DNA from 2 places in the Amphritea sp. GJ51-11 genome. Region 2 is predicted to be linked to the other one. Evidence: predicted binding sites of a transcription regulator. Region 2 holds the regulator's gene; the other holds the start of a gene.
The links. The regulator FliA, encoded in region 2, starts transcription of late flagellar genes. The targets are predictions, from matches to a motif close to CTAAAGTTNNNNNNNNNNCNGCCGATA.
Positions count from the first base shown of each region.

Region 1: a site for FliA is predicted at 11,182-11,208, ahead of AC0L4K_RS03020 (flagellar protein MotY). Genes of this name have one in related genera too.

Region 1 is NZ_CM147881.1:682,430-698,292, reverse strand. Features, by position in the region: gene AC0L4K_RS03075 (DNA polymerase II) at 1-216, opposite strand, end outside; gene mvaD (diphosphomevalonate decarboxylase) at 194-1,195, opposite strand; gene AC0L4K_RS03065 (mevalonate kinase family protein) at 1,188-2,171, opposite strand; gene AC0L4K_RS03060 (mevalonate kinase family protein) at 2,161-3,162, opposite strand; gene AC0L4K_RS03055 (hydroxymethylglutaryl-CoA synthase) at 3,175-4,341, opposite strand; gene fni (type 2 isopentenyl-diphosphate Delta-isomerase) at 4,357-5,157, opposite strand; gene AC0L4K_RS03045 (alpha-hydroxy-acid oxidizing protein) at 5,166-5,387, opposite strand; gene AC0L4K_RS03040 (hydroxymethylglutaryl-CoA reductase) at 5,387-6,424, opposite strand; gene AC0L4K_RS03035 (hypothetical protein) at 6,684-7,046, shown strand; gene AC0L4K_RS03030 (tetratricopeptide repeat protein) at 7,201-8,790, opposite strand; gene AC0L4K_RS03025 (argininosuccinate synthase) at 8,913-10,139, opposite strand; gene AC0L4K_RS03020 (flagellar protein MotY) at 10,286-11,134, opposite strand; gene rnt (ribonuclease T) at 11,367-11,987, shown strand; gene AC0L4K_RS03010 (peroxiredoxin) at 12,095-12,697, opposite strand; gene grxD (Grx4 family monothiol glutaredoxin) at 12,904-13,239, opposite strand; gene AC0L4K_RS03000 (aspartate aminotransferase family protein) at 13,568-14,752, shown strand; gene argF (ornithine carbamoyltransferase) at 14,795-15,709, shown strand; gene AC0L4K_RS02990 (LysR family transcriptional regulator) at 15,859-15,863, shown strand, end outside.
Region 2 is NZ_CM147881.1:3,539,230-3,553,210, reverse strand. Features, by position in the region: gene flhB (flagellar biosynthesis protein FlhB) at 1-489, shown strand, start outside; gene flhA (flagellar biosynthesis protein FlhA) at 681-2,795, shown strand; gene AC0L4K_RS15970 (hypothetical protein) at 2,819-3,301, shown strand; gene flhF (flagellar biosynthesis protein FlhF) at 3,276-4,328, shown strand; gene AC0L4K_RS15960 (MinD/ParA family protein) at 4,355-5,170, shown strand; gene AC0L4K_RS15955 (RNA polymerase sigma factor FliA) at 5,200-5,910, shown strand; gene cheY (chemotaxis response regulator CheY) at 5,969-6,343, shown strand; gene AC0L4K_RS15945 (protein phosphatase CheZ) at 6,353-7,168, shown strand; partial or broken gene AC0L4K_RS15940 (chemotaxis protein CheA) at 7,181-9,321, shown strand; gene AC0L4K_RS15935 (protein-glutamate methylesterase/protein-glutamine glutaminase) at 9,361-10,458, shown strand; gene AC0L4K_RS15930 (flagellar motor protein) at 10,455-11,204, shown strand; gene AC0L4K_RS15925 (flagellar motor protein MotB) at 11,206-12,177, shown strand; gene AC0L4K_RS15920 (ParA family protein) at 12,177-12,950, shown strand; gene AC0L4K_RS15915 (chemotaxis protein CheW) at 12,947-13,972, shown strand.

The DNA of each region.
Region 1 (15,863 bases), 1.8 Mb from region 2:
TATCCGAGGGATATCCTCTTCCAGCACAAAAAACACCGCCTCTTGCGCCGTTACCGTCACCGGAAAAGCGCCGCCAGCGGCTTTCAGCCAAAATTGAAAACAGATACCATCGGCGCGGTCAAACTGCTGCCTCGTCAGCAGAAAGCCGCTGGCTTCAGTTGACGGGATCACCGATGAGTGAGTATGGCGGGAATCAGCCAAAGGGAGCGATGACATCCAGGTCGGGAAAGTACTGTTTTACCGCCGCTTCACTATCCGCCGTAAACAACAGTTTAATATTTGGCCCCGCATCCATGGTGAAATAAACCTCAACCCCTGCAGCTCGGGCCTGCCAGATAGTTTGCATCGCCGCGACAGAGTCCGGCTGCCAATACAATAACGGCGGCCAAGCAGCAATCATGGTGGCATGCATAGACAGGGCGTTCTGTTCGGCGGTTTCACCTAACAGGGTAAAGTTGTTATCAGCAATCGCCTGATGCAAACGCTCAAGGTCAGCAGCCGCCTGCAATGGCCAGCTTTGATACAGGTGCGCGGTGGCTACGGTGCGGTTCATTCCCGAGCGAGAATCCACGGCTTTCTCCGCAATATTAACCTTCACCAAACCGATTCGCAAACTATCCCAACGGTTAGCTAATGGCAGGGCAATACTGTCCATACCATCTTCTTGAACCCCCATCTGCCACTCAACGAACCCCTGATAGAGCGAACGACTCGCGCTACCACTGCCCATACGAGCAAAGGCCGACAATAATGCCGGTTCGAGCTGCAACCCATAAAAACCATCGATCGCCAGCATCAAGGCCGCAAAACCGGATGCAGAAGACGCCAATCCAGCGGCAGTGGGAATATTATTTTGCGTATCGACCTTAACCGGTAAGCCATTAGGGCCTCGAAACAGCTCGATAAAGGCGATCACCTTACAGGCAAACTTATCATCCGCAGCCACTCGTTGACCATTGAGCCAAACCTGATCTTCATCGCTAACCGAGATAGCGGTATTACTGCCTAAATGTGCCAATGAGATCGACAGACTACTGTTAATCGGCAGATTCAGCTCGACATCACGCTTGCCCCAATATTTACACAGGGCAATATTGCTCGGCGCAAAAACGGCATCGATATGGTCAGCGACCGGAGCCACCACGGTGGGCAGATAGTTCGCAATGACACTTTGTTTTGTTATCGGCTCAGACATACTCAACGGTTACCCCCTTCGCCGACACGGCCACTGGTATCTGTTCATAATACTGTTCATCCGCCCCTTCATACGAGCGCTTATAAGAGAGCGGCAGCTGCGCCGGATGCCCCAACGCCAAGACACAATCCCCCAACCCAGAGCCGGAAATTTTAGCTCCTAGCACATCGGGAGAGCTGCGCAGCGAATAGATAATCTCGGCCAAATAGGCATCATTTACACCCAAGGCATCCATCAGCCCCTGATAAATATTCATCAGCCGACCGAGTTGTGGCCAATCAGCGCTATCCACCGCCTGCTCAGCCTGCTCGGTGGTCTGGCCCATTAACTGGTACAAACTGGCATACAGTTCTGGCGATTGCGCGGCAAAGCCTTCTACCCGTTTGAGGACATCCGGAGTTTTCATTTTATAGCCCACATAGAACAAGCTGATCGTCGGAATGCCCTGCAAGCGATGTACCTGTGGTACAGCGCCGGCTCGTGCCACGGTGTATCCCACCACGCCGCCATATACCGCCGCCACTAAATCAGTGCCCGAACCACGACCATCCTGTACCTGATGCACCACCGCCAAAGCTTCCTCAAACAAGCTTTGAGGATCATAATCACGATCTACTCCGCTGATCAACGCCAGTAATGCAGCCACCACCGCCGCCGTCACTGCCGCAGACGAACCTAAACCAACGGTATGGGAAAACTCAGAACGAATCCGCAGGTCAAACCCCTGAGTTAACCGTGGTAACTGACGTTCGATAGCGGTCAAAACAAAGCTTAATGCGGGCTCTGCAGTTAAAGCGTCGAGGCTGCCACGGTATTGTGCCAATGCCGAATCAATATTCACCAAGCGATCGGTTCGCGTCGTTAGCGTAACACTTATCCGTTTATCGACCGCACAGGCCAATGCTCGATGGCCAAACAATACCGCATGCTCACCCATCAACATCAGGCTGCCGGGGGCTGTCACCTTAATTTTCAAGTCGGGCTCCCTCTCTATCTTCTTCAATCGCCATATAACGAAACCCTGCTGACTGACAGGCGGCGTCCACATCGATACCCGGTAAATAAGCAATCAAAGCGCCGCCGAAATCACCGGCCACCGCCCCTGCCCCGCTCACTTTCGCCGCACCACCTAAACTTTCCAGATGGCTAATAAAGTGCTGTACTGGTGCCGGCACCACTCCAATCTGGCACAGCAACCGATGGTTTTGTTGAATCAAGAGACGAGGATCATCGCCTGCGACTATAGCCTCGCGAAGCTGCTCAGTCAGTGTGGCAAAGCGCTGCCAAATAGGTGCATCAGCAAATCGCCCGCGCACATAATCAACACACTCACCGGTGCCCACCGCCGGCACGCCGGTATGAATATAATACCAACCGCTAGCTAACTGCACCGGTAACTGTGTCACTGCGCCCTCAGCAACCTTGACCATCCCACCATAGCTGACGGTGGCCGCATCAATCAAACCACCGCGTCCATGACACAGGCGCTCACAATAACGAACTCGCTGAAACAGTGCGGCAGTATCAAGGGAAGTAGAAAACAGTTCTTGTGCCAAACAGGTGACCGCCGCACTCAATGCCGCTGAGGACCCCATGCCCGATCCTAAAGGTAGTTCAGAACGAATTTCGAGGGTTAAACCGGTATCGGGGTCGTTATCAGGTAAGCACTGACACAGGGCATATAAGGCCAGTTGCTGTGGTGCTTCAAGGATATTACCTGCGCCTAACTCGCCCTGTTCAAACTGAGCGAAACGCTGGTTTAGATTATCATTTAAATAACGTAACTCAGACCAGCTCATCTGCGCCTGCCAACCGGCTTCGGGTAGATGGAGTGTTAAGTCGTTAGTTGAGGTAAAGGTGCTGTGACAGCGGATATAACGATTCACCGCGAGGGCGATAGCCGGTGCCCCATATACGGCTGAATGTTCTCCACTGAGAATCAGCTTACCGGGGGCACAAGCCTTCATCAAAGACGTTCCTTAGCAGGCGATATATTCACGCTTGTGGTGGGAAATGCCAACCAAACGAAAACGCCCGGTGGTGCCTTCCGCCTTAGAATGAACGCCGCCATCAACCGGGTCGGTGTCATTATAGAGTGCTAGATATTCGTCGTAGGAAACTTCGCTCCGGGCATCCAACATCGCCCGATGTTTATCCACATGCAGACACTTTTCATAGCCCGCCACGACTTTTCCAGAGAAAAATTCAGCGACTGAACCGGAACCATAACTGAAAAAACCGATCCGCTTACCGGACAAGTTATCCTTACAGTTTTCTAACAGTGAAGCCAAACCAATATACATCGACGCTGTATAGCTGTTGCCGATAATACGGTTGTAGCGCAACGTATCCTCTACTTGAAGGTCCAGCATTTCGGGGGTTAACACGCTCTGATTCACCCGCGCCAGATGCTTATGGGCTTTTTGCGCCATTCGGGTAAAAGGCAGGTGATAACAGAAATGTTGAAAATCCGTGAACGCTAGGGAGCTAACTTCGCGGAAGTGCTCCCACGCATGCTTCAAGGATTGCAGATAGATTTTGGTCGAGTACTTACCATCCACCAAGGCGGTAGAACGGTAATTGGGGCGCCAGAAGTCCATCACATCTTCGGTGTGATTTCCCACTTCAGGATCTAATTCGACCAAGCGAGGATTCGCCGCAATCAGCATCGCTACCGCACCACAGCCCTGAGTCGCTTCACCGGGCGTACCGAGATCGTAACGGGCCACATCTGAAGCGATTACCAAAACTTTCTGTTGCGGTTGACGGGCCACCAGCGCACAGGCCATTTGAATAGCCGCCGTAGCGCTATAACAAGCCTGTTTCAATTCGACCACACGGCACTTAGACGTCAAGCCGAGCAAGCGGTGCACATAAACACCGGCAGACTTAGATTGGTCTATTCCCGTTTCAGTGGCGAACATCACCGTACTGATAGCATCAGTGCCAACCCGCTCAATCAGAGGCAGGGCCGCATTTGCCGCCATCGTCACGATATCTTCGTCTGGGGCAGGCATTCCCATCTTTTCCTGCCCGATACCCTGATAATATTTTCCAACCTCGATCTCTTGGACCATGGCCAAGTTTTTCAGATCCAGAAAATAGTTGGAAGTGTAAAAGCTGATTTCATCAATACCGACGGACATACGTACTTAAAATCCTCAACGCTCGCCCAGAATGAGAGCCCGATTCATAAATAAACTATTTACATCCGGCATGCCCAGCAAAAACATCGCTGTAGTAAATTCACGCCGGCGTTGCTCTATTACCCTGACCACTGAATCGGCGGATTCCATTGCCGGTTTCAGGAACGGTGCGGCCATGCCGCAGAGCGAGGCGCCGAGTATAACAGATTTAACCATATCAATCCCATCCCTGAGACCGCCGCTGGCAATGAAAGCCGCACTATTTTGATACGGTTGAGCTAATTTTAGTGCTTGAGGCGTCGGAATGCCCCAATCCTGGAAGCAGATGCCCAGATCATCGCCGCTCCTTTCACTGCGGTGATGTTCGATGCGACTCCACGAGGTGCCGCCGCAACCGGCAATATCAAACCACTTAATTCCCGCCGCAATACCCGCTTCAATATCCGGCGGTGACAAGCCTGCGCCGACCTCTTTCAGCAGCACCGGTTGCTTCAACTGCGCCGCTAAGGAGGCGATCTTCGCCTGTAAACCGACAAAATTGGTATCGCCTTCCGGCTGGACCGCTTCCTGCAGTGGGTTCAGATGAAGATACAGGCCATCGGCACCAAGCACATCTGCCGCTTGCTGACATTGTTCCAGCGAGAAACCGTAGTTCAACTGCACCGCACCAATATTGCCCAATAACACTGTGTTTGGTGCATAGGCCCGTAGATCAAAACTGTCTCGCGCCGAAGGCTGCGTAAACATCACCCGCTGAGAACCCACTGCCAATGCCACGCCGGTCCGCTCTGCCGCTTCGGCTAAATTACGGTTAATGGTCTTAATCAGCGAGTGGTCTCCCCCGTCATCGAGGAGATCAGCAGCGGGAAACTCAGTTTTTTACCGAGAAACTCGACCGAGGTATCAATCTGCTCCAACGCTCTGTCGGGCAACGCCCGATGACAGAGTTGAATCTGATCAAAGAAACGACCATCACGATCGGTTAACGGATCTTTTTCAATGGCGCGGATATGTTCAATTTTTCGATCGTTGGTCTGATCAGACATCAGCGTTCCAATTTAAGATGAGATTCCATCAACTCGCCCGGATTGGTTTGCGCCGCCATCAAGGATAACTCGCCACACAACACCGTCGCCGCACAGATCGCTGCCAAACGGCGTGCATTCGCTGCCGGCTCTCGATCTTCTTTACACCCTAGGGCCGCTAAATTCTGTTCAACAAAATCGATCCCTTTACCATTACCGACGCTGCCAACAATCAGGTTAGGTAGGGTGCAGGAGAAATACAGATCGCCGTTGCGCACTTCGGCATGGACAATCCCCTGAGAGCCTTCAATAATATTGGCGGCATCCTGCCCTGTGGCAAGATAGAAAGCCAACAACATATTGGCATAGTGAGCATTAGCGCTGCGCAGGCCACCGGCCAACATGGTGCCGATCAGGTTTTTCTTAATATTGAGATCGACTATCTTTTCCGGGGTAGTTTTCAGGCGGCGTTCACACAGGTCTCGGGGGATCAGAATTTCACTGATCACATACTTGCCTCGCCCCAGAATACCGTTAACCGCGGTAGCTTTTTTATCTGAACAATAATTGGCCGAGATAGAGGAATAGCGCAGCTGAGGATACTCAGTCAAAATCCACGGGATCAGTTTATCCGCGGCATTGGTCACCATGTTGTGGCCCGAAGCATCGCCGGTGGTAAATTCAAGCCGCAGATAGATCAAGTTGGCTACAATCTGACTATTCATGTCGATCAGCTTGGCAAACCGACTCGAGGTCGCCACTATCTGATTCAAATCATCTTTGCGGGCTTTGATCGACTCCAGCGCTTTAAAGGCTTCAAACGCATCGTCGGCCTCCAAGAGAATGGAACGGCTCATCCGCTCATCGACTACCGTGGTTTTAATACCCTCTTCAGTCAATACGGAAACCCGAGCGCCGCGCCCGACCGATGGCCACAAAGGCGTTTCATAGGTCGCCAGTGGCACTGAAACTTTTTCATTCAGTATATGCCCACTGATTTTAATGGGCCCAACGGTGCGCATTGGAATCGGTGCTTGATGAATTTTATGGGATTTCATAATCTCTCGGCACAATAAAAAAGGGCTGCCGCGATCATAAAAACATGATCTGCATTGCAACCCTTTAGGAAGCTCGTTTAAGGAGTGGATTTTATATAGCCACTCCTCATTATGCAATCCAAGGGCCATCATCAAACCGTTAGCAAAGAAAATCAATTAGCGGCATTTGTACCCAAACTGCCCACCCACACTTGACCCATCCAAAGAATCGCCGCCATACTTAGCTTCATTCAAATTAAAATCTGCGGAAGTTTGGCTTATGTTGTATGCAATCAGAAATGAACAGGGACAGGTCACTTCATTGTCCGCACATCCGACTGAACACGCCACGGTCGCCGATATTTCAGATCCTGATGTTATTCGCTTTCTCTCCAGCAATAACAACATTGATAGTCCACAGGAAATTCTCGAGAAGTCGGATACCGAAGTCAGCCGGATCATTGAAGATCTCATCGATCTACTCATCTCGAAACAAACGATCCTGTTTACTGATCTACCCGAAGCGGCGCAGCAGAAGCTCCTCACCCGAAAACTGGCCCGTTCGGCGTATCAAAGCGACGACGATTCGGCATCAGAGATCGGCGGTTCAATTTTGACCGATGACGATTCCATCTTACTTTGAGTCATAGCTACAGCAAAAAGTGTGCAGGCCACACTGGATATTCAAATAAGAATGCTTGAATAAGAAGCCCGTCAATCAAGGCTCGCCTCATCAATGGTGATTAAACGCGAAGCCGCGTAAAGGAATTAAAAAGAAGGCAGACTAACGAAGAGGATCAAATATTCTCTTCGGCGTCGCGCTTCCCTTCTGCCATTATTTTGACCATATCCGCGCACCGTTCGGACAAAGTAAGATAGCGCTTCTGCTGTCGCACACTCAAAGCACCATAGTTAATACTGTAGAGTGCATTATCACATTGCAGCAGTAGTTCATAACGCTCATCTCCCGGCACCTTAGCCTGTTCAAGGGCGGTCTGTACTAGATTTAAGGTTAGGCTAGGGTTGCCCGGTAAAATACTATCGGCACGGACAAAAAAGCCCAGCGCTTTACGGTAATTTTTACTGCGATATGCCAGCATCCCCTGAATATTCAACTTCCCCCACTCCAACGCCGCACTGTCACGGTTAACGCGCTGCTTGAACATCTGCGCATCACTCTCGACAGAGGTCCCCTCCATCCCTTCAAGAAACACTTCAATCCACTCAGCTTGCTCCGTTAGATCGAGTTCACAAAACAGATCGAAGGCATTCCGTGCAGCCCGATCGGCTCGCTCTGAGGCACCAGCCCGTCCATACACCTGCGCCACCATAAGGCGCGATTTAAACTGCACAATAGCGGCATCAGGAAACGCCTGGATAACATCTTCTAGGGTTCGAATAGCGTTTTCTTCGATCTCTCGATCAAAATTATCCCGCGCTAATAAGGCCGCCACTAAACTGAAATAATAATCCTCAGATTGAAAGCAGCTCTGCCGAGCATGCTTTATCGCTTGAGTGTAGGCGTCCACCGCCACATTCCATTCCTGATTCTGCGCCGCCAAGCCACCTAAGGAGCCCAGTAACTCTGGCACCGTTGGCTGTAACATAACCGCCTTTCGCAATAGACTGATCGCCTCTCCTCGCTCACCCAGCGAACGGTAAGTCCGCGCCAACCAGGTATAAGCCTCTACACAGAAGTGTGATTCATCGATCACTTGCTGTAATACCTGACGAGCATTCAGATAGTCGCCCTGCTGACACAGCGCAGCGCCAAGGCCAACCCGCGCCCAAGGCTGATCCCGCTGCGATACAATCGATGAGAACAACTGCCCAGCTTTACTAAACAGTCTCTCCTGCAGCAGGATAATGCCGCGAAAGCGACTCACATAAAGACGCAATGCCGGATAACTTTTAATCAACTGAGCGCACATTTTTAACGCTTCCGGCAAACGCCCCTGATCAAGCAATTCATCCAACGGCCGAATAACCTGCTTTACCCGCATGATTTTTTCCAGCCGAAAACGCACCTTGGGCTCGGAATAGGGCTTGGAGATATAGGTATCAGGGGAGCTATCGAGTGAACCGAACAATAATTTAGAACGATCAGGATCAACCACGAGGGAAAAAATAGTCGAGAACTGGCGCACCCGCTCAGCAGTCGCTTCTTGAATTAACTGCAGTCCATTCTTATGCTCTTTGCCTAAATCAAAGACAACAAAACACAGGTCGTATGGCGTCTCGCGTAACAACACTAACGCCATATTGACCGATGAGGCCACCTGAATATCAGACACACCCATGTTGGCCAAAATCATTTTGAGTTCGGCAAGGTCTTCAAGACGGTTATCAACAATCAGTACTTTTTTATCCGAGTAACTGATTTCCATAGGCTTTACATCAGAATAGAATTTATCAAAGTATCATATAAATCAGGCAACTATCAAAGTATGACAGCCATAAAAAAGCCCCGATATGGGTACATATCAGGGCTTTGTTAACTTAATCGCGTTTAGTCGTTCAGCAGATCGCGACCTTTACTAGCGGCAATGCGCATCCGCAATGCATTCAGCTTGATAAAGCCAGCCGCATCTTTCTGATCGTAAGAACCCGCATCATCTTCAAACGTAGCGATACTCTCGTCGAAAAGGCTATTCTCAGAACGACGACCCACAACGATAACATTACCCTTATAAAGCTTCAGGCGTACATCACCATTCACGTTACGCTGAGAGAAGTCAATCATCTGCTGCATCATCTTACGTTCTTCAGACCACCAGAAACCATTGTAGATAGTCTTAGCATAACGAGGCATCAACTCATCTTTCAGGTGCGTGACTTCACGATCTAAGGTGATGGATTCAATCGCCCGGTGTGCACGCAACATAATGGTGCCCCCCGGAGTCTCATAACAACCGCGAGACTTCATACCAACAAAGCGGTTCTCAACGATATCCAAACGACCAATGCCGTTTTCGCCACCCACCTTGTTCAGGTATTCCAGTACAGTTGCTGGGCTCATCTCTTTGCCGTCGATCGCAACAATATCACCCTTATCATAAGTCAGCTCAAGATAAGTCGCCTCATCCGGTGCTTCCTCAGGAGAGACAGACCAACGCCACATATCCGCTTCAGCTTCAGCCCATGGGTCTTCCAGAATGTCACCCTCATAAGAGATGTGCAGTAGGTTAGCATCCATAGAATAAGGTGATTTCTTCTTATTAGTGGAGAAATCAACAGGGATATTATGTTCTTTACAGTAGTTCATCAGGGTTTCGCGGGACGTCAGATCCCACTCACGCCATGGCGCGATAACCTGAACACCAGGTTTCAGTGCATAAGCACCTAGCTCGAAACGTACCTGATCGTTACCTTTACCGGTCGCACCATGAGAGATGGCGTCGGCACCAGTTTCATTGGCGATCTCGATCAATCGCTTAGCGATCAACGGACGGGCGATGGAGGTACCCAGCAGGTATTCACCTTCGTAGATAGTGTTGGCACGGAACATCGGGAAAACAAAATCGCGCACAAACTCTTCACGCAGATCTTCGATATAGATCTCTTTCACACCCAGCGCTTCGGCTTTGGCACGAGCAGGCTCGACTTCTTCCCCCTGACCTAGGTCAGCGGTAAAGGTAACGACTTCACAGTTATAAGTATCTTGTAACCAACGAACGATTACAGAAGTATCAAGGCCGCCGGAATAGGCCAGCACAACCTTTTTGATATCGGACATAATAGAGAGGCTCCAACGCAAATCAGCCCGCCAAGAGCATCGTTGTCTTTAACGGGTACCTAAAAAAGGAAAGGGCGCAATTGTACCACGATTACGACAGAGTAACAGGGGCAGAAAATCATCTGCCTTCACGCCGCAGGTAATCATTAATTACGGTCTAAACGGATGGTCACGCGACGGCTACGATCCCGAGTTAGACGATCATTCTTCTGTGCTACCGGGTAACGCTCACCATGATAACGGGTCGTAATGCGATCAGGACTAACCCCCTTTTTCTCAAGATAGGTGGTCACCGCTTCGGCCCGTTTTTTTGAGAGATCTCGGTTTGCCAATCGCCGCCCCTGAGCATCAGAATGCCCATCAACAAAGACGGCTTTCACCGAATCATCATTATTCACATAGATCGCAATCAGATCGAGACGCGCTTTGGTTGAATCAGACAACTGCCACTGTGCCGAGGGGAATAGCACGGCAGTACGGGCTATCTGTCGATAATTAACCGGCAGTAGACCCGAAATACAATCAGTATAGGCTTCATAGGCAGGCGGGAAATTAGCCGCCGACAAACCAATACGTACTGACTCACCGGTATCCGCCCAGTTTTGGGCTAAAAAAGTTGGCATCCGGCCACGAAATAAACTACCTAGCATCTGCTGCGAATAGCCGGTCGGCACCGATATCGTGCCATTGCTCGCAAATGTCACCTCACCAATTTCACGGGGGGCAATCCCCGGCTGCCAAGGCGAAGCACCCTCAATAATCTGCACCTGCCCTTTCAGACCATGGCCCTGTAGCGGCTTAAGGGTAAAACGCACGGTTTCGCCCGCTTCTTGATTAAACTCACCATCACCAAACAGTGGGATTTTTTGCGATAAACGGCAGCTAAACTTAGATGCTTCGAGCTCCCATTTAGACTGTTCAATAGACGCAGAATAGCCCACCGCAAACCCCGGCAGAGAAAACATCAACAGAAGAGACAAAACAGCTACGCGCATAAACAACCGGAACCCAGAAAAATTAACAAGTTAGCTTGCCCCTTTTGTATCGGCAATAACTAAAAGAGCTTTAGAGTCTATCACTCCAACCCAGTTCCAACGAAGCACTACAGAGTTATTTGTGAAAACCAGAGCAAGTCTTTACACTAAGCCTAGCGAATTACCAATATAGGCTGTTGAAATCAGCCACTAAGGATATGCATTGAACAGAAGCGCTCAGTACCAGCACCCAATGTCGAATCGTTTCCGCGGCTACCTGCCTGTTGTTATCGATGTGGAAACTGCCGGATTTAATTCACAAACCGATGCTTTATTAGAGATTGCAGCCGTCACCCTCACGATGGATGATGATGGCAATATCATGATCGACCAGAGCTACGAATATAATGTTGAGCCATTTGAAGGTGCCAACTTAGAACAGTCTGCACTGGACTTTACTGGTATAGACCCGTTCAACCCGTTACGTGGCGCCATCGCCGAAGCCGAAGCGATGGAGAAAATTTTCAAGCCGATTCGCAAATCGGTCAAATCCCATAACTGCAAACGAGCTATTCTGGTCGGCCACAACGCCTCTTTCGATCACGGCTTTGTCACCGCCGCCGCCGAACGCTGTGATATCAAACGCAACCCGTTCCACCCGTTTTCAACCTTTGACACCGCGACCCTTGCGGGCCTGGCATTTGGTCACACCGTACTCGCTAAATCCTGTGAGCTGGCGGATATCGATTTTGATGGTAAGCAAGCTCACTCTGCGCTGTACGACACAATGAAAACAGCCGAGTTATTCTGCACAATCGTCAATCGCTGGAAAGACCTTGGCGGCTGGCAGATGGCCGAATCCCGCTTCGAATAACTACTGTATAAAACGGTTTTACCTGTCTTATACCAACAAATAAAACCGCCTCATCAAAAAACGCGCCCGAAGGCGCGTTTTTTTATTTTAGTACTGAGTGCTAACGATTATAGAGCGTCAGCATTTTCGCTCAGATATGCAGCAACACCTGCTGGTGATGCATCCATACCTTTGTCGCCTTCAGTCCAGCCTGCTGGGCAAACTTCACCGTTTTTCTGGTGGAATGCCAAAGCATCAACCATACGCAGCATCTCATCAACGTTACGACCCAGTGGCAGATCGTTAACAACCTGGTGACGTACCAGACCATCTTCGTCGATCAGGAAAGAACCACGGAAAGCCATGCCGCCTTCAGATTCAACATCGTAAGACTGACAGATGCTGTGAGTCATATCAGCAACCAGTGTGTACTTAACAGGACCGATACCACCCTGATCAACAGGGGTGTTACGCCATGCGTTATGAGAGAAGTGAGAATCGATAGAAACACCAATTACTTCAACATTACGCTTAGTAAACTCTTCGATGCGGTGATCAAAAGCCAGCAGCTCAGACGGGCAAACAAATGTGAAATCCAGTGGGTAAAAGAAAACTACCGCTTTCTTACCTTTAATGGCTTCAGACAGCGTGAATGCATCAACAATGTCACCGTTACCCAGTACCGCTGCAGCGGTGAAATCCGGAGCTTGCTTACCTACTAATACGCCCATTTTATATCTCCATTGTTAAATAATGTGCAAAACAATTATGCAAACTAAAGGTTTACATAACGTGAAAATTTTAAGTAGAACAGCTTAGTGCCTGTCGCATAAGAACACTAATAAAAGACAACTATGCTAACGATAAACTGTATCTATCAAACCCTCGTAAAATCAGGAACGGCATCAACGACGCCGCTCTCCATCATCAAACGGGCTTAACTTGCTGCTGCATCATCTTCAGAAGCAACAGAATCGATCAACTCTTTCAGCTCACCATTAGCCGCCATTTCAGCAATGATGTCACAACCGCCGATCAGCTCACCTTTAATCCACAGTTGTGGAAAGGTTGGCCAGTTGGCATATTTAGGCAGCTCGGCACGGATTTCAGGACTTTCCAGAATATTTACAAATGCAAAACGAGCACCACAAGACATGATCGCTTCAGACGCGCGGGAGGAAAATCCACACTGTGGAAAACGTGGAGTACCCTTCATGTATAAAAGGATATCGTTGGATTCAAGTTGCTCTTTAATCGTATCTACAACGCTCATAAACTTACCTATGCTTTAACTGGTCGCCAGATGTCTGGCATTAATCAATATTGGATGAAGAAATCCTAGCATAAACCCGATCAATTTACTCAGGTATAGCGCAAAAATAATCAACACAGTGCTCGCCGATATCATAAACGCTGATTAGAAAAACTGCATGCAAAACTATATGGGGTCGACTACATTCAATCTCAAGTAACAGCAACTTCAGCCGCCTATCTTGCTTATTCTAAGGCAAGTAAATAGAATGGCTGGTTTTTCCGTTCGGCGGCCCGATACAAGCGAACATAGGTTTGCATTGTATAGAGGGACTAATAGAGGGACTTAAATGTCTACACAGCCCGTTATGAATACTTACACGCGCCTTTCCGTTGCATTTGATCACGGACAGGGCTGCTGGCTGTTTGATACAGATGGCAATAAATATCTGGACGCCCTCAGCGGTATTGCTGTCTGCGGCCTTGGCCATGCCCACCCAGCGGTAACAACCGCCATTTGTGAGCAGGCCAGCCAGCTGATTCATACATCCAACCTGTACACCATCACTCATCAGGAACGTCTTGCTGAACGGTTGACCCAAATTTCCGGAATGGACAACGTCTTTTTCGGCAACTCTGGTGCCGAAGCGAATGAAGCAGCGATTAAGATTGCCCGCAAATACGGTCACTCGAAAGGCATCGACACGCCAACAACGATCGTCTTTGAAGGTTCATTCCACGGCCGTACCATGGCCACTCTCAGTGCCACCGGCAATCGCTCTGCTCAAGCGGGCTTCGAACCCCTAGTGAGTGGTTTTGTACGTGCTCCATATAACGATGTTGAAGCAGTTAAAAACATTATCACCAACAATAGCAATGTGGTTGCCATTCTGGTTGAACCGATTCAAGGCGAAGGCGGCATCATCATTCCGGCCGATGATTACCTCAAACAGCTACGTGATATCTGCGACGCTAACGATCTATTACTAATGCTGGATGAAGTACAAACCGGTAATGGTCGCTCCGGGACCTACTTTGCTTACCAGCAAAAAGGCATCCTGCCTGATGTTGTCACCACCGCTAAAGGACTAGGCAATGGCGTTCCTATTGGCGCCTGTCTGGCTCGCGGTAAAGCAGCGGAAGTCTTTGTTCCGGGTAACCATGGCTCAACCTATGGTGGTAACCCACTCTGCTGCGCAGCCGCACTGGCCGTTGTAAACACGATTACCAGCGAAAAACTGGATCAACGCGCCGCTGAACTAGGCGACAAAATCGCCGCTGGCTTTCGTGAGCAACTCGGTGATGCTTCCTATGTCAAAGAAATCCGCCATCAAGGCTTACTATTAGCGATTGAGTTGACCGAAGCCGGTACGGAACTTGCCGTACTCTGTAAAGTAAAAGGGGTGCTGCTCAACGTAACCGGTGGTGGTAAAGTCGTACGCATGCTGCCACCACTCATCATGAGCGACACCGAAGCGGAACTACTGGTTAACACCGTATCCCGTATTATCAAAGTCTATATGGCTGACGAATAACTGACATTGAGCAAAAGCCTGCTTGGGCGGGCTTTCTAAATTATGACGACAAGACACTTTCTCACCCTATTGGATCTGACGCCCGAAGAACTGAATAAGCTGATTCGTCGCGCCACTGAACTAAAACAGATTCGTAACAACGGCGAAATTTACGAGCCGCTGTCCAACCAAGTGATGGCGATGATTTTTGAAAAATCATCCACCCGCACCCGGGTTTCATTTGAAGCAGGGATGGCTCAGTTAGGAGGCCACGCCCTATTCCTTTCATCACGAGATACCCAACTGGGTCGCGGTGAACCGATTGAGGACAGCGCACGCGTCATCTCCAGTATGTGTGATGTGGTGATGATTCGTACTTTTGAGCACGAAATTGTGACCAATTTTGCCGCCAACTCTCGCGTGCCTGTGATCAATGCACTGACCGATGATTACCATCCATGTCAGTTGCTAGCCGATATGCAGACATTCCTTGAACACCGAGGCGAAATTAAAGGCAAGACCGTCAGTTGGATCGGCGATGGCAACAATATGTGTCATTCATATATCAATGCCGCCCGCCAGTTCGACTTTAAACTGCAGATCGCCTGCCCTGAAGGGTTTGATCCAAATCCTGAACTGGTTGCCGCTAACAGCGACCGGGTAAGTATCTTCCGCACCCCAGAAGAAGCCGTTAATGGTAGCCATCTGGTGGTGACTGACGTTTGGGCTTCAATGGGTCAAGAAGAAGAACAGAAACAACGGGAACGCGAATTCAAAGGCTTTCAGGTCACCACTGAGCTGATGGACCTGGCCGAACCCGATGCCATTTTCATGCACTGCCTCCCCGCCCACCGGGGTGAAGAGGTTAGCGGTGAGATGATGGATGATCCACGTTCCGTGGTCTTTGACGAAGCAGAAAACCGTCTGCATGCGCAGAAAGCGCTGCTGGAATTTTTGCTGATTAAGCCAGCCAAATAACCATCAAAGCCGGTCATACCGGCCGCTTCATCAAGCCTCTAGTATTACTAGGCTCGCCTTTGGGCGAGCCTTATCGTATTCAAAGATCCCGCATGAGTGGAATTCATACTATACTCTGACTCACACCATAAACTCTGAGGCCTGCCAGCATGAT
Region 2 (13,981 bases):
ACGCAAAAACTCAAAATGACCTTTCAAGAGGTTAAAGATGAGATGAAAAACAGTGAGGGTAAGCCTGAAGTTAAAGGACGTATCCGACAGCTACAGCGTGAAATCTCCCAACGTAAGATGATGTCTGCAGTGCCTGAGGCGGATGTGGTCATTACCAACCCGACTCATTATGCGGTGGCCTTGAAGTATGATCAGGGCGGTGGCGGTGCGCCGTTTTTAGTGGCTAAAGGCGGGGATTTTGTTGCCCTTAAAATCAGAGAAATTGCGGATAAACACGATATCCCCGTACTTTCTGCACCACCTTTAGCGCGGGCCATCTATCACTCTACTGAAGTCGATGAAGAGATACCTTCTGGTCTATTTAAAGCAGTGGCTGAAGTGCTGGCCTATGTATTTCAGTTGCAACGCCATAAGCGTCAACAGGGTCCAGCACCGAAAGCGGTTTCTGAGGATCTGGATATTCCAGATGAGCTGCGTCAGGACGATTAATCATTCTGCTAGGTCAAATTCCGGCAAATATATGGCTGGATTCTTGCATTCCTATCCCTAAGGCCATGAAAGCGTCAAAATATTGATGTTTTTAGCCTTCTATTAATGTTATTTTTCAATCTTCAAATAATTAATTATTTTGTGATGTTTTTTTGACGCTTTGTCAGCGGAAAGATCTCATTTGGGGCGTAATGGACAGAGCAGCGATTTACAACAATGTTCGTGGAGCGAGTAAAGGGAATTTAGGTATCCCTTTTCTACTCATGCTCGTACTCGGCATGGTTACGCTGCCGATGCCGCCCTTCCTGCTGGATACCCTGTTTACCTTTAATATTGCTCTTTCTATCGTGGTGTTGTTGGTGTGTGTGTATGCCATGCGGCCGCTGGATTTTGCTGTTTTTCCTACCATTCTTCTCATTACCACCTTAATGCGCTTGGCCCTCAACGTCGCCTCGACACGAGTCGTTCTGTTGTATGGGCATGAAGGGGGTGATGCGGCGGGTAAGGTGATTGAGGCCTTCGGCGAAGTGGTGATTGGCGGCAACTATGTTGTGGGTCTGGTGGTCTTCATGATTTTAGTCATCATTAACTTTGTGGTGGTCACCAAAGGTGCAGGGCGTATATCCGAAGTAAGCGCTCGCTTTACCTTGGATGCTATGCCCGGTAAACAGATGGCGATTGATGCCGATTTGAATGCGGGATTGATCAGTCAGGAGGATGCCAAGCTGCGTCGGCAAGAGGTGACTCAGGAAGCTGACTTTTATGGTTCGATGGATGGTGCCAGTAAGTTCGTTCGTGGTGATGCGGTAGCGGGTATTTTGATTCTGGTGATCAATATCCTTGGCGGGCTGGGTATAGGCATGTTGCAACATGACCTGTCTTTTGAGCTGGCGGCCCGTTATTACTCCCTGCTGACCATTGGTGATGGGCTGGTGGCGCAGATCCCTTCGTTGCTATTATCAACCGCCGCAGCAATTATGGTGACCCGGGTTAATTCTTCCCAGGATATGGGGCAGCAGATTATTGGTCAGCTATTTGGCTCGCCAAAGGCACTGGCCGTTGCAGCTGTTATTCTGTTTATTATGGGCTCTATCCCGGGTATGCCCCATGTGGCGTTTTTGTCGTTGGCAATTGCTGCTGGGATTGGCGCCTACTTTATTCAACAGCGCAACTTGGCAGCCAAGGCTGAATTGGTTGAAGAGGGCGCGGCTAAAACCAAGCAGACGGAACCTGAGCCGGATGTGAAAGAGCTAGACTGGGATGATGTGATGCCGGTCGATATGATCGGCCTCGAGGTGGGCTATCGCTTGATACCGATGGTTGATAAATTGCAGGGCGGGCAGTTGTTGAACCGGATTAAAGGGGTGCGTAAAAAGCTTTCTCAAGATTTAGGCTTTCTCGTACCGTCAGTGCATATTCGCGATAATCTCGATTTAATGCCTGGAGCCTACCGAATCACCCTAATGGGTGTGTCTGTGGGGGAATCGGAGGTCTATCCTGATCGAGAGTTGGCAATTAACCCCGGTCAGGTGTTTGGTACTCTCAAAGGGATCGATGTAAAAGACCCTGCCTTTGGTTTGGATGCGGTGTGGATTGAGCAGAGCCAAAAGGAGCAAGCGCAGACCCTCGGTTATACGGTGGTTGATGCCGGCACAGTGGTGGCAACCCATCTTAATCAGATTCTGCAGGCGCACTCCCATGAACTGATGGGACATGATGAAGTACAAAAATTATTGGATCTATTGGGGAAAACGTCCCCAAAACTGGTAGAAGAGTTAGTACCTGGCAAGCTTTCTGTGAGTACACTGTTAAAAGTGCTACAGAATTTGCTGATGGAGCAGGTGCCGGTCAAGGATTTCAGAACCATTACCGAATCGCTGGCTGAAGCGGTTGCCCGGACGCAGGATCCGCAAAGTCTCACGGCGGCGGTACGGATATCTTTATCGCGTATGATTGTGCAGAATATTGTTGGTAATGACGATGAGCTGCCGGTGATTACCCTCGATCCTCAATTAGAGCAGTTGTTGTTAGGTTCTGTGCAACGGGGTGAGGGTGGAGAAGGCTTAGTGATTGAACCAACCATGGCTGAACGGCTGCAAACCTCCTTGGCGGAGGTTGCACAGCAGCAAGAGATTGCAGGGCGGGCTTCCATTTTATTGGTGGCGGCTCCAATCCGGCCGTTGTTGGCTAAGTTTGTACGTTATGGTGAGCACCAAATTAGTGTGCTTTCCTATCAGGAAATCCCCGAAAATAAACGGGTTACGATTATTGCTACGGTGGGTGGCCAGAATCAGGCCGGTGCTTGATTGGGTAATGAATAGAGACGGTTATGAAAGTTAAACGCTTTTTTGCTCCGGATATGAGGCAGGCCATGCAACGGGTCAGGGACGAGATCGGCCCGGACGCGGTGATTGTCTCTAATCATCGGGTGGCGGGTGGCGTTGAAGTTGTGGCGGCCCATGAGCATGAGTATGAAGCTGCGCAGCAAGAATTTAAGCGTAAACGATCAGCAGAGCACGCCCGTAAAGAAGCCCCTAAGCCCGCCAAATTGCAGAGTAACCTCGCCGAGGAGCTGCGCAAGGCGCAGGCGCGGATAGCCACGGCTCAGGAAGGTGCACCGGAACCTAGACAAAAAAATCGGCAGCTGGATGACGATGATGATGAGCTAACTGAGATTCTCGATACGCTAAAGCGCCGTCAACAAGGGCGCCAGTATCAATCGCCGAATGTTCAGGAAACCAAGGCGCGGGTGGCTGCACCGAGGCTTGATCCTACTCGGCGGCGCCATGAATTTGCACCAGAACCCCCCTGATCGAGATAATGAGCAAGATGCGATTGCCGCTTTGCAGCAGGAAATCGAATCCCTTAAAAGCATTCTTAATCGTCCCCAGACGGTAGAAAAGGCTGAACCTCCGCGTCCACCCTCTCCGCCTCAGCCAGCACGAGCAAAAGCTCAGCCCGCTAAAGCTGCGGGGCGTCCGCGTCATGAGTTGGCTGATTCTGCCATTGTAAAAGTTGAGCGTCGCTTAGAGCGGATCGGATTAGGCCCGCAGATTAGTCGCCAGTTATCGTCTAAGGTGGTTGATACCGATGAGTTGGATGATGCTTGGCGCTCCACTCTGACTCGTTTTAGTGACAATATCCCAGTGATGGGGGAAGATTTCGTCGAACGTGGTGGGATGATTGCATTTGTTGGCCCTACAGGGGTGGGTAAAACCACCACAATTGGCAAACTTGCAGCCCGTTATGTGTTAAAACATGGTAGTTCCAGTGTCGCGCTGGTGACGACGGACTCCTATCGTATCGCTGCGCATGAGCAATTGCTTACCTTTGGTCGCATTCTGGATGTGCCGGTGAGGGTCGTGGATGAAAACAATTCGTTGGATGAAGTACTGGTTTCCTTGCGAGGCAAACGTCTAGTATTAATAGACACGGCGGGTATGAACGCCCATGAACCGCATACCCAGGCACAGCTGAATATGCTGGAAGATGTCTCTGTGCGGCTGAAAAAGTTATTAGTACTGTCCTGCTCGAGTCAGCGGCATGTGATCGAAAGTGCCTATGCCACCTATGCTCCCTTGGGGTTGAGTGGTTGTGTGCTAAGTAAGCTGGATGAGTCCGGTAATCTAGGGGAAGCCCTCGATCTGGTGATCGAAAACGGTTTGTCTGTGAGTTATGTCACAGACGGGCAGCGGGTGCCGGATGATATTGACGTGGCGCATAAAAAGGATTTGGTCAGCCGGGCGGTGATCACGGCGCAGAAAGCGACCCGTAGTCGTCGCGTATTTCATGAGCATCAGCAGGATAGGTTGGCCAGAGATGAGCATTGGGAGAGCTGATTTGTTAACAGATACAGGAAACCGCCATGAGTAGTTCGCGACCGGTTAAGGTGATTGCCGTTACCGGTGGTAAAGGTGGCGTAGGCAAAACCAATGTCTCGGTTAATATGAGTCTCGCATTAGGTGAGATGGGACATCGAGTGGTATTGATGGATGCCGACCTAGGACTTGCCAATGTAGATGTTTTGCTGGGGGTTAAAGCGCAGCGTAATATTTCTGATGTGTTGTCGGGTGAATGTGGTTTAAAAGAACTACTGATCGATGTCGGTACGAATGTGCGTATTGTGCCGGCGGCTTCGGGCACACAAGCGATGACGTCATTAAGCGTCCATGAGCATTCGGAGTTGATTCACGCATTTAGTGAGATCGCCGATGATCTCGATATTCTTGTAATTGATACGGCTGCCGGTATCTCAGAGGCGGTGGTGAGTTTTGTGAAAGCGGCGCAGGATGTTGTAGTGGTCGTTTGTGATGAGCCGACGTCTATTACCGATGCCTATGCCCTGATGAAATTACTCAACCGGGATTACAAGATGACCCGCTTTCGGGTGCTGGCCAATATGGTCCGCACTGAGCAGGAAGGCCGTAATATGTATAACAAGTTATTGACGGTAACTGACCGCTTTCTCGATGTGACGCTTCAATACCTGGGTTCAATACCTTATGATGAAGCGGTAAGGAAGGGAGTGAAGCAGCAACGTGCTGTTTTAAAAGCGTTTCCGCAGAGTAAAGCGGCGCTGGCTTATAAACAGTTGGCAACTAAAGTGGACGCTTGGCCGATGCCTTCCAGCCCGCGGGGGCACCTTGAATTTTTTGTTGAGCGTTTGATTGCCGGCGCCTGAATAAATTATCAGAGTAACGTATGGTCTCTATGTATAATCAGCTTCAGTTTCAGTCAAGTCAGGAGATTATTGAGCAGCATACGACGCTGGTTAAACGTATTGCTCATCATCTATTGGCGCGTCTGCCGAGTAATGTCGTACTGGAAGATCTGATTCAGGCGGGTATGGTCGGTCTGCTGGAAGCCGCGAAGAAATATGATGCGAGTAAAGGGGCCAGTTTTGAAACCTATGCGGGTATCCGTATTCGTGGCTCGATTATTGATGAGGTCCGTCGAGGGGATTGGACGCCCCGTTCAGTGCACCGTAATGGTCGCCGGGTTTCGGAAGCTATTCAGACGATTGAATCGCGTACCGGTCGAGATGCCCAAGATGGGGAGGTTGCTGCTGAACTTGATATCAGTGTCAGTGAATATCATGCATTATTGAAAGACTCCGCTGAAAGTCGTCTGTTTAGTTTTGATAAATTGACGGGGCCGCAGGATGAGGGGCCGGGGGAAACCATTGCGAGTAATTCGCCAAACCCCTCTGACGAGTTTGAAGAAAAAGATTTTATGAAGGCGATCGCCCGTGAAATACAGGGGTTGCCGGAACGTGAGAAGCTGGTGTTGTCACTGTATTACGATGAAGAGCTTAACCTTAAAGAGATAGGTAAAGTGCTTGGTGTCAGTGAGTCACGGGTAAGCCAAATACACAGTCAAGCGGCATTACGGTTACGTGGTCGTTTAAAAGAGTGGCGGTGAGTCTGAAGAATAACTTGCCGTTTAAAACGAGTTAGGAGGGATTGTCTTGAATAAAGACATGAAAATTCTGGTAGTAGATGATTTCTCAACGATGCGACGGATTATAAAAAATCTGCTGCGGGATTTAGGGTTTACCAATATTGTCGAAGCGGATGATGGTTCAACCGCACTGCCTGTGCTTAAAGCCGGTGGGATTGATTTTTTGGTGACTGATTGGAATATGCCGAAAATGTCCGGCATTGATCTGTTAAAAACGGTTCGAGCCGACCCTTCGTTAAGTCATATACCGATCTTGATGGTCACGGCTGAAGCCAAACGAGAACAAATCATTATGGCCGCACAGGCGGGTGTTAACGGCTATATTATTAAGCCCTTCACCGCTGCGGTACTGAAAGAGAAAATTGACAAAATCTTTGAGCGCCTGCAGGGCTAGGAGGCGTTTATGTCTGATTTTGAAAAACATTACGACCAGCATCTTTTTGAAGTAGAGCTACAGACACGTGCTGAACGGCTTGTTGAACTGCTCAGTCAAGGGCAGTTACCGCAAGCGATGGATCAGGTACAGCAGCTCAATGAGATGCGTCATCAAGCACTCTACCATGAGGTGGGAACTCTCACCCGGGCCGTGCACAATGCGATTGTTGGCTTTACCGACGACGTTAGTTCTACCGAGTTATTGCAAGATTCGAAACAACGTATCGCTTCAATTTCAGACGCCAGTGAACGTCTCTCCTATGTGATAGAGTTGACTGAAGCTAATGCCCATAAAACCATTGATCAGGTGGACGAAGCATTGCAGCATGTTGCTACGATTGAGCAGGATTTCTTACAACGCCAAGAGCTGATTGAAGACCTTGCGGCGCTTAAGAGTGATCACCCACAACTCGAAGCACTCTATGAGAAAGCCTGTCGCTATGCCGGTGACCACAAAGTTGTTTTAGGCCAGCTAAAAGAACGGTTAACGGGTATTTTACTCGCACAGGAATACCAAGATATTACCGGTCAGTTAATTAAGCGGGTTATTCAGCTGGTGGCTGATATCGAAGAAAAACTAGTTGGATTAATGGCAGTGGCCTCCCGGGTGAATAGCCTCGGTGCGTTGCCGATTGCGGATTGTGCGACACCAGTAGTCGAACCATCGGTTGCTGAGAGTTCAGAGATTAAAGCCGAAGGGCCTCAGATGAAGGGGCGAAATCAAGGGGCGGTTGCATCCAATCAGGATGATGTTGATGACCTCCTGTCTAGCCTCGGTTTTTGAAGGGTAAAGCGAATGTCCTTGAATGTTGATCAGGAAATATTGGAAGACTTTTTAGTTGAAGCTGGAGAAATTCTAGAACAGCTATCTGAGCAGTTGGTCGATCTTGAGCAACATCCTGAAGATCGTGAATTACTTAACGCTATTTTTCGCGGTTTTCATACCGTAAAGGGCGGGGCCGGCTTTCTTCAACTCGATCCGATGGTTGATTGCTGCCACAGCGCTGAAAATCTCTTTGATCAGTTGCGTAACAATGCTTTAAAAGTTTCTTCAGCGTTAATGGATCTAGTGCTTCAAGCATTGGATAGTATTAACGCTATGTTTGAGACAGTAAAGCAGGGTAGCTATCCTGATCCGGTTGATCCTCAGCTGTTAGCCGGCTTAGATGCGATCGCTTCCGGCAAGTCCCTTGGAGCACCGATGCCGTCGTCAGCGCCAGTCGCACCGGCGAAAGCCGATGATGTCTCTGTTGCGGCAGAGTTTGATTCCCTCGTGGCGGGGTTGGCGACGGATGTTCCTGGTGCGAATAGTGCAGGGGCCTCTGATCTTATTACTGAAGATGAGTTCGACGACCTACTCGATCAATTGCACGGCGCTCATGGTGCACCGGGTATGTCGGCCCCCGTCTCAGATCTTATTACCGAAGATGAATTTGATAACCTGCTAGATACTCTGCATGGCCCGGGTGGTGCACCCGGCGTTAAGCCTGTTGATACCCGTGCCGATGATGAGTTTGATCAGCTACTGGGTGCGACTGAGCCGGCTTCGCCTGTCATGCCAACCTCAGCGGTAAGTGATGATCTAATTGACGATGATGAATTCGAACATTTATTAGATGATCTGCAGTCTAAGGGTGAAGGCGCCTTTGCGGCGATAACGCCTAAACCGACTGGCGCTGCTCCGATGACGCCCGCGACCTCCTTTTCTCCCCCAGTGTTGAGAGCGCGCCTGCCTCGGCAGCCGCAGCTAAAGCCCATCCCCACAAACCGGTCGCTGAAAGCAATGTTCGGGTGGATACCCGTCTGCTAGATCAGATTATGAATATGGTGGGTGAGTTGGTACTGGTTCGTAACCGCTTGGTTAGGTTGGGTGCTGAGGTCGACGACGGTGATATGTCAAAAGCATTAGCGTCATTAGACATGGTGACCGCTGATCTGCAGATGTCGGTGATGAAAACCCGCATGCAGCCGGTTAAAAAGGTTTTTGGTCGTTTTCCTCGCTTAGTTCGCGACCTATCTCGGCAGTTGCACAAAGAGGTCAACCTTGAACTGCGCGGCGAAGATACCGATCTGGATAAAAACCTAGTCGAAGCATTGGCAGATCCTCTGATTCACTTAGTCCGAAACGCAATCGATCATGGTATTGAAGAGCCTGCCGTTCGAGAATTTAATGATAAGCCTCGTGAAGGTCATGTGCTGTTATCGGCTGAACAAGAAGGCGACCACATTCTGCTGGTGATTGAGGATGATGGCGCGGGTATGGATCCCAATGTACTGCGTAATCTAGCCGTTAAACGCGGTATGCTTGATCATGAAGCAGCCGCTCGACTGAGTGATCATGAGTGTTACAATCTGATTTTTGCAGCGGGCTTCTCAACCAAAGAACAGATCTCGGATGTTTCGGGTCGCGGTGTTGGGATGGATGTGGTGAAAACCAAAATCTCCCAGCTCAACGGTAAGTTAGATGTCGATTCTACCCTTGGCATGGGGTCGCGTATTGAAATACAGGTGCCGTTGACTCTCGCTATTATGCCCACCTTGATGGTGCTGCTTGAAAGTCAGGCGTTTGCACTACCGCTGGTCAATGTAAATGAGATTTTCAATCTTGATCTAACACAAATTAATATGGTTGACGGGCAGCAGGTTATTATCGTTCGCGATAAAGCGATGCCACTGTTTCATTTGAAACGCTGGTTGATGAAAGGCTTCGAGAAAGACCCGTTGCCTGAAAATGGCCATGTGGTAATCACTAACGTTGGTACCATGCAGGTCGCATTTGTGGTTGATCAACTAGTGGGTCAAGAAGAGGTTGTAATTAAGCCCCTTGGCTCTGTTTTACACGGCACCCCAGGATTATCGGGCGCTACGATTACGGGTGATGGTCGGATTGCTTTGATTGTTGATATTCCTAGCCTCTTGAAGGCATACGCCAGTTGAGCATTATGTTCGCGCGGCAGACTTATACTGGATAACCGTATGGCAGTTCGAGTTTTAGTTGTTGATGATTCATTCTTCTTTCGCAACCGTATAAAGCAAATACTGTCTAGTAACCCTGGCATCGTCGTGGTGGATACGGCTAAAGACGGTGAAGAGGCGGTGGCTAAAGTGAAGTCGCTGCATCCGGATGTGGTCACTATGGATGTGGAGATGCCGAAGATGGATGGCATCACCGCGTTAAAACAGATTATGTCTGAAAACCCATGCCAAGTGATTATGTTGTCGTCGCTGACACGTCGTAGTGCTTCGGTCACCCTTGAAGCGCTAGCCCAGGGGGCTGCTGACTATATGGAAAAAGACGCCCGGGCCTGGGTTGCAGGGCCGGGTTCCACCGAGTCTGGTCATATAGAAACCATACTGACCGAAAAAATTCTGGCGTTAGGTCGGCGCACGCCTCGCCCAGTATCGTCTGTTACGATTAGGGCGAATAGAACCTCGGTGAGTGCCGCTTCAAATGTTATCAGTACCCCGTGGAAGGAAAAAAGCGATAAGGAGGTCTCTGTTCCAGACTGTGACATTGTTACGATTGGTTCCTCTACCGGCGGCCCTGCAGCCTTACAATTTATTCTGACGCAAATACCGGCTGATTTTCCTGTGCCAATACTGCTGACTCAACATATGCCTAAAGCATTCACCTCTGTTTTCGCCAAGCGTCTCGATGATTTAAGTCTTATCAAGATTAAAGAGGCTGAAAATGGTGACAAGTTAAAGCCGGGGCATGCTTATCTTGCGCCGGGTGGTCAGCAAATGATTTTAGATCCGGCCAATCCCAACAAGTTGATTATTCGCGCAAGCGATGAGCGCATGACCTATAAACCGAGTGTTGATCTGACCTTCGCTTCGGTGGCCAAAGGCTATGGTCGGCGGGTGTTGGCGCTGGTCATGACCGGTATGGGGGCTGATGGTTGTGATGGTGCACGGGTGTTGAAAAAAGCTGGTGCCACGGTTTGGGCACAAGATAAAGAAAGCTGTACTATTTTTGGTATGCCAAAAGCCGTTATTCAAGCGGATCTGGCTGATGCGGTGCTGAATCTGGAAACTATCCGGCAACTGTTTAATCATTGGGGACACAAATGAACCTAGTGAGTCTGAGTGGCATACTGCTGGCGGTTATTGCCATTTTTGGTGGCAACTATCTCGAAGGTGGTGGTTTTGATGAGCTGTTTGATCTTCCTGCCCTGTTGATTGTGATTGGGGGGACCTTTGCAGCGGTGTTAATTCAATCATCCCCTGCGGAGCTTTCTCGAGCAGCTAAGTTATCTGTGAGTGTGTTTGGTAAAACCGATTTGGATTACCGTGACGGGATTAATAATATTGTCAGCTGGTGTGTAACTGCGCGTCGTAAGGGATTACTGGCGTTAGAGGATGAGATTGCCGGCCAAAGTGATAGCTTCGTGCGCAATGGTTTGCAGCTGTTGGTGGATGGCCGCACCGCGGATGTGATTCGTTCGACCCTTGAAACCGAGCTAGTGAGTCGTGAAAATCGTGACTTGCAGGCGGCTAAGGTGCTCGAGAGTATGGGCGGGTATGCCCCGACGATGGGTATTATCGGTGCGGTGCTTGGGTTGATACATGTGATGTCTAACTTACAAGATCCGGCTAACTTAGGGTCGGGTATAGCAACCGCATTTGTCGCAACAATTTATGGTGTGGCGCTTGCAAACCTGCTGTTTCTGCCGCTGTTTAATAAGATTCGAGCGGTGATATTGAAGCGTTTTTACTATCAAGAGATGATGCTGGAAGGGTTGCTATCCATTGCCGAGGGCCAGAACCCTAAAATCATTCAGCTACGTCTGCAAGGATATCTGGAACAGGGGCCTTAACGTGTCCAGGCGTCGAGTCGAAGAGCAAGATCTACACTCCCAGCGTTGGATTATCTCCTATGCTGACCTGTTAACCTTATTGTTAGCGCTTTTTGTGGTGATGTACGCTATCTCGTCGGTGAATGAAGAGAAGTATCGCCAGGTCGCTGACTCATTTGCCGGCGTGTTTGCTAAGCAACCCTCTAATAATCCGGTCGATAGACAATCCACAGTTGATCCCACTGGCGTTGGTCAAACCTTAGGGGAGGCCAGTCAGCAAAGCACAATCGTGAAAATTGTGCCACCAAAGCCGGAAAATAGCGCTGCACTTCAGGCGATTGGTGAGCAGCTGCAGATGCAGTTTAAAAAACTGATTCGCACCGGACATGCGGCGGTGCAGAGTAATAATCTTTGGGTCGCCTTAGAGTTGGGCGCCAATCTCGTTTACCCTGAAGGTGGCTCATTACCAGCGATCACATCCGATCCGGTGTTTGAGCGGGTGGCGAAAATACTTAAACAGTATGATAACCCTATCCACGTTGAAGGCTATACTGATAATCAGTTTATCTCTTCTGATCAATACCCTTCGAACTGGGAATTATCCGCGGCAAGGGCTGCCGGTGTGGTGCGAATCCTCGAAATGAATGGTATTCCGCCGCAGCGCATGGCTGCGGTAGGTTTTGGTGAATATCAACCATTGGGTGATAACGGCACGGAAAACGGTCGCAGAGTGAATCGTAGAATCGTGATTGTGATTACTCGAGATCGGAAAACCCAACGGGTTGTCTCTGCTTTTGGCAGTGAGCAGGTGAGTGAAGACGCGGTGAGCACTATTTTGACGGAAAGCGGTTTGCCTGAATCAGCCATCAAAACGGTTGAAGATGATCAGGGGCGGATTAGTTTTAGTCGTCAAGAAGCGACTCAACCGCTGGATACAGAAACATTAACGTCGCCGGAGCGTTTTTCTCCGCAGGCACAGGAGTCACCGCAGTAATGCAGGTATGGGCGGTAGCCAATCAGAAAGGTGGCGTGGGTAAAACCACGACTGCTGTTACATTAGCCGGGTTGTTGGCTGATGCCGGGCAACGGGTGTTATTGGTCGATCTTGATCCTCACGGCTCGATGACCAGTTATTTTAAGTATGATCCGGATGAATTAGAAAACAGTGTTTATGACCTGTTTCAGCCGGGTGAGATCGACATGAAACGGCTTGAGCCGTTGTTAATGCCTACCTCGAATGAAGGCATCGACCTCATTCCAGCGACGACAGCGCTAGCTACGCTGGAGCGAAAATCTGTTGGTCAAGAAGGCATGGGGTTACAGGTTGCTAAAGCGCTGCGGTTGGTAAAAGACCGCTATGACTATGTCGTGATCGATAGTCCACCGGTGTTAGGTGTGCTTATGATCAATGCGTTAGCCGCGTGTGGCCATCTGTTGGTGCCGGTTCAAACGGAGTTTTTGGCCTTGAAAGGGCTAGAGCGAATGCTGCGTACTATCGCTATGATCAATCGAGCGAGAAAACGACAGCTAACCTATACCCTTATCCCCACGTTTTATGACCGTACTGTTCCAACGTCTGTCAGCTGTTTGCGAGAGTTACATCAGCGCTTTGTGGATAATATGGCTGCTTCCGTGGTGCCGGTAGATAGTAAGTTTATTACTGCCAGTGCTAAAGGGGTGACACCGTCGGAGCTGGATCTGACTATGCCGGGTGTGCAGGCTTATATCCGTATATTACGCGGTTTGGCGGAACGGAGTAGAGGATGAGTGACGGTCAGTTAAATCGACAGCAGCAGCTAGTAAAAGAGTATCTCGATACCTTACTTAAGGATGAAGGTAATCCTTATAGCGTTGAAGGTGAGCTTGAGCTGGCGCAAACGCCGGAGGTAGGCGTTAATGAGACATCTTTGGTGTCGGCGGAGCTGCCAAAAGCTGGTCCCGAGATGGAAGATGTCGATCTCGATGAGATGGAAATAATACTGGATATGTCTGGCGAGCAGCCCAATACTGTTCAGCCAGAGCCAGAGCCAGAGCCAGAGCCAGAGCCAGAGCCAGAGCCAGAGCCAGAGCCAGAGCCAGAGCCAGAGCCAGAGCCAGAGCCAGAGCCAGAGCCAGAGCCAGAGCCAGAGCCAGAGCCAGAGCCAGAGCCAGAGCCAGAGCCAGAGCCAGAGCCAGAGCCAGAGCCAGAGCCAGAGCCAGAGCCAGAGCCAGAGCCAGAGCCAGAGCCAGAGCCAGAGCCAGAGCCAGAGCCAGAGCCAGAGCCAGAGCCAGAGCCAGAGCCAGAGCCAGAGCCAGAGCCAGAGCCAGAGCCAGAGCCAGAGCCAGAGCCAGAGCCAGAGCCAGAGCCAGAAATCGTGGTGGAACCGTTACAATGCCTACTGGTGAAAATGTATGGCATTAAGCTCGCATTGCCCGTTAAATATTTACAAGGTGCACATGATATTAAAGCCATGAAATTGGGGCTGAATCATGATGATGAGTGGATTTTGGGTAGTTATGATGAGTCGGGTACTTTGGTGCGGGTGGTTGATACCGCCATGTGGATTGTGCCGGAACGATATGAGCCTGATAAAGCTGATTATGCTGAATTAATAAAATTTAAAGACTCGGGATGGGCGATAACGATCGATTTGATGATTGGTTCTCAAACAATAGAAGCCGAGTCCATTACTTGGAATAACAACCCTAAATCGCGACCGTGGCTGTTGGGTACCTGTATGACACATCAGTGCGCGATTATGAATATTCCGGCGCTGTTAGATGAACTGGATGCAGCGTGGCATCAGTGATGAGGAGAT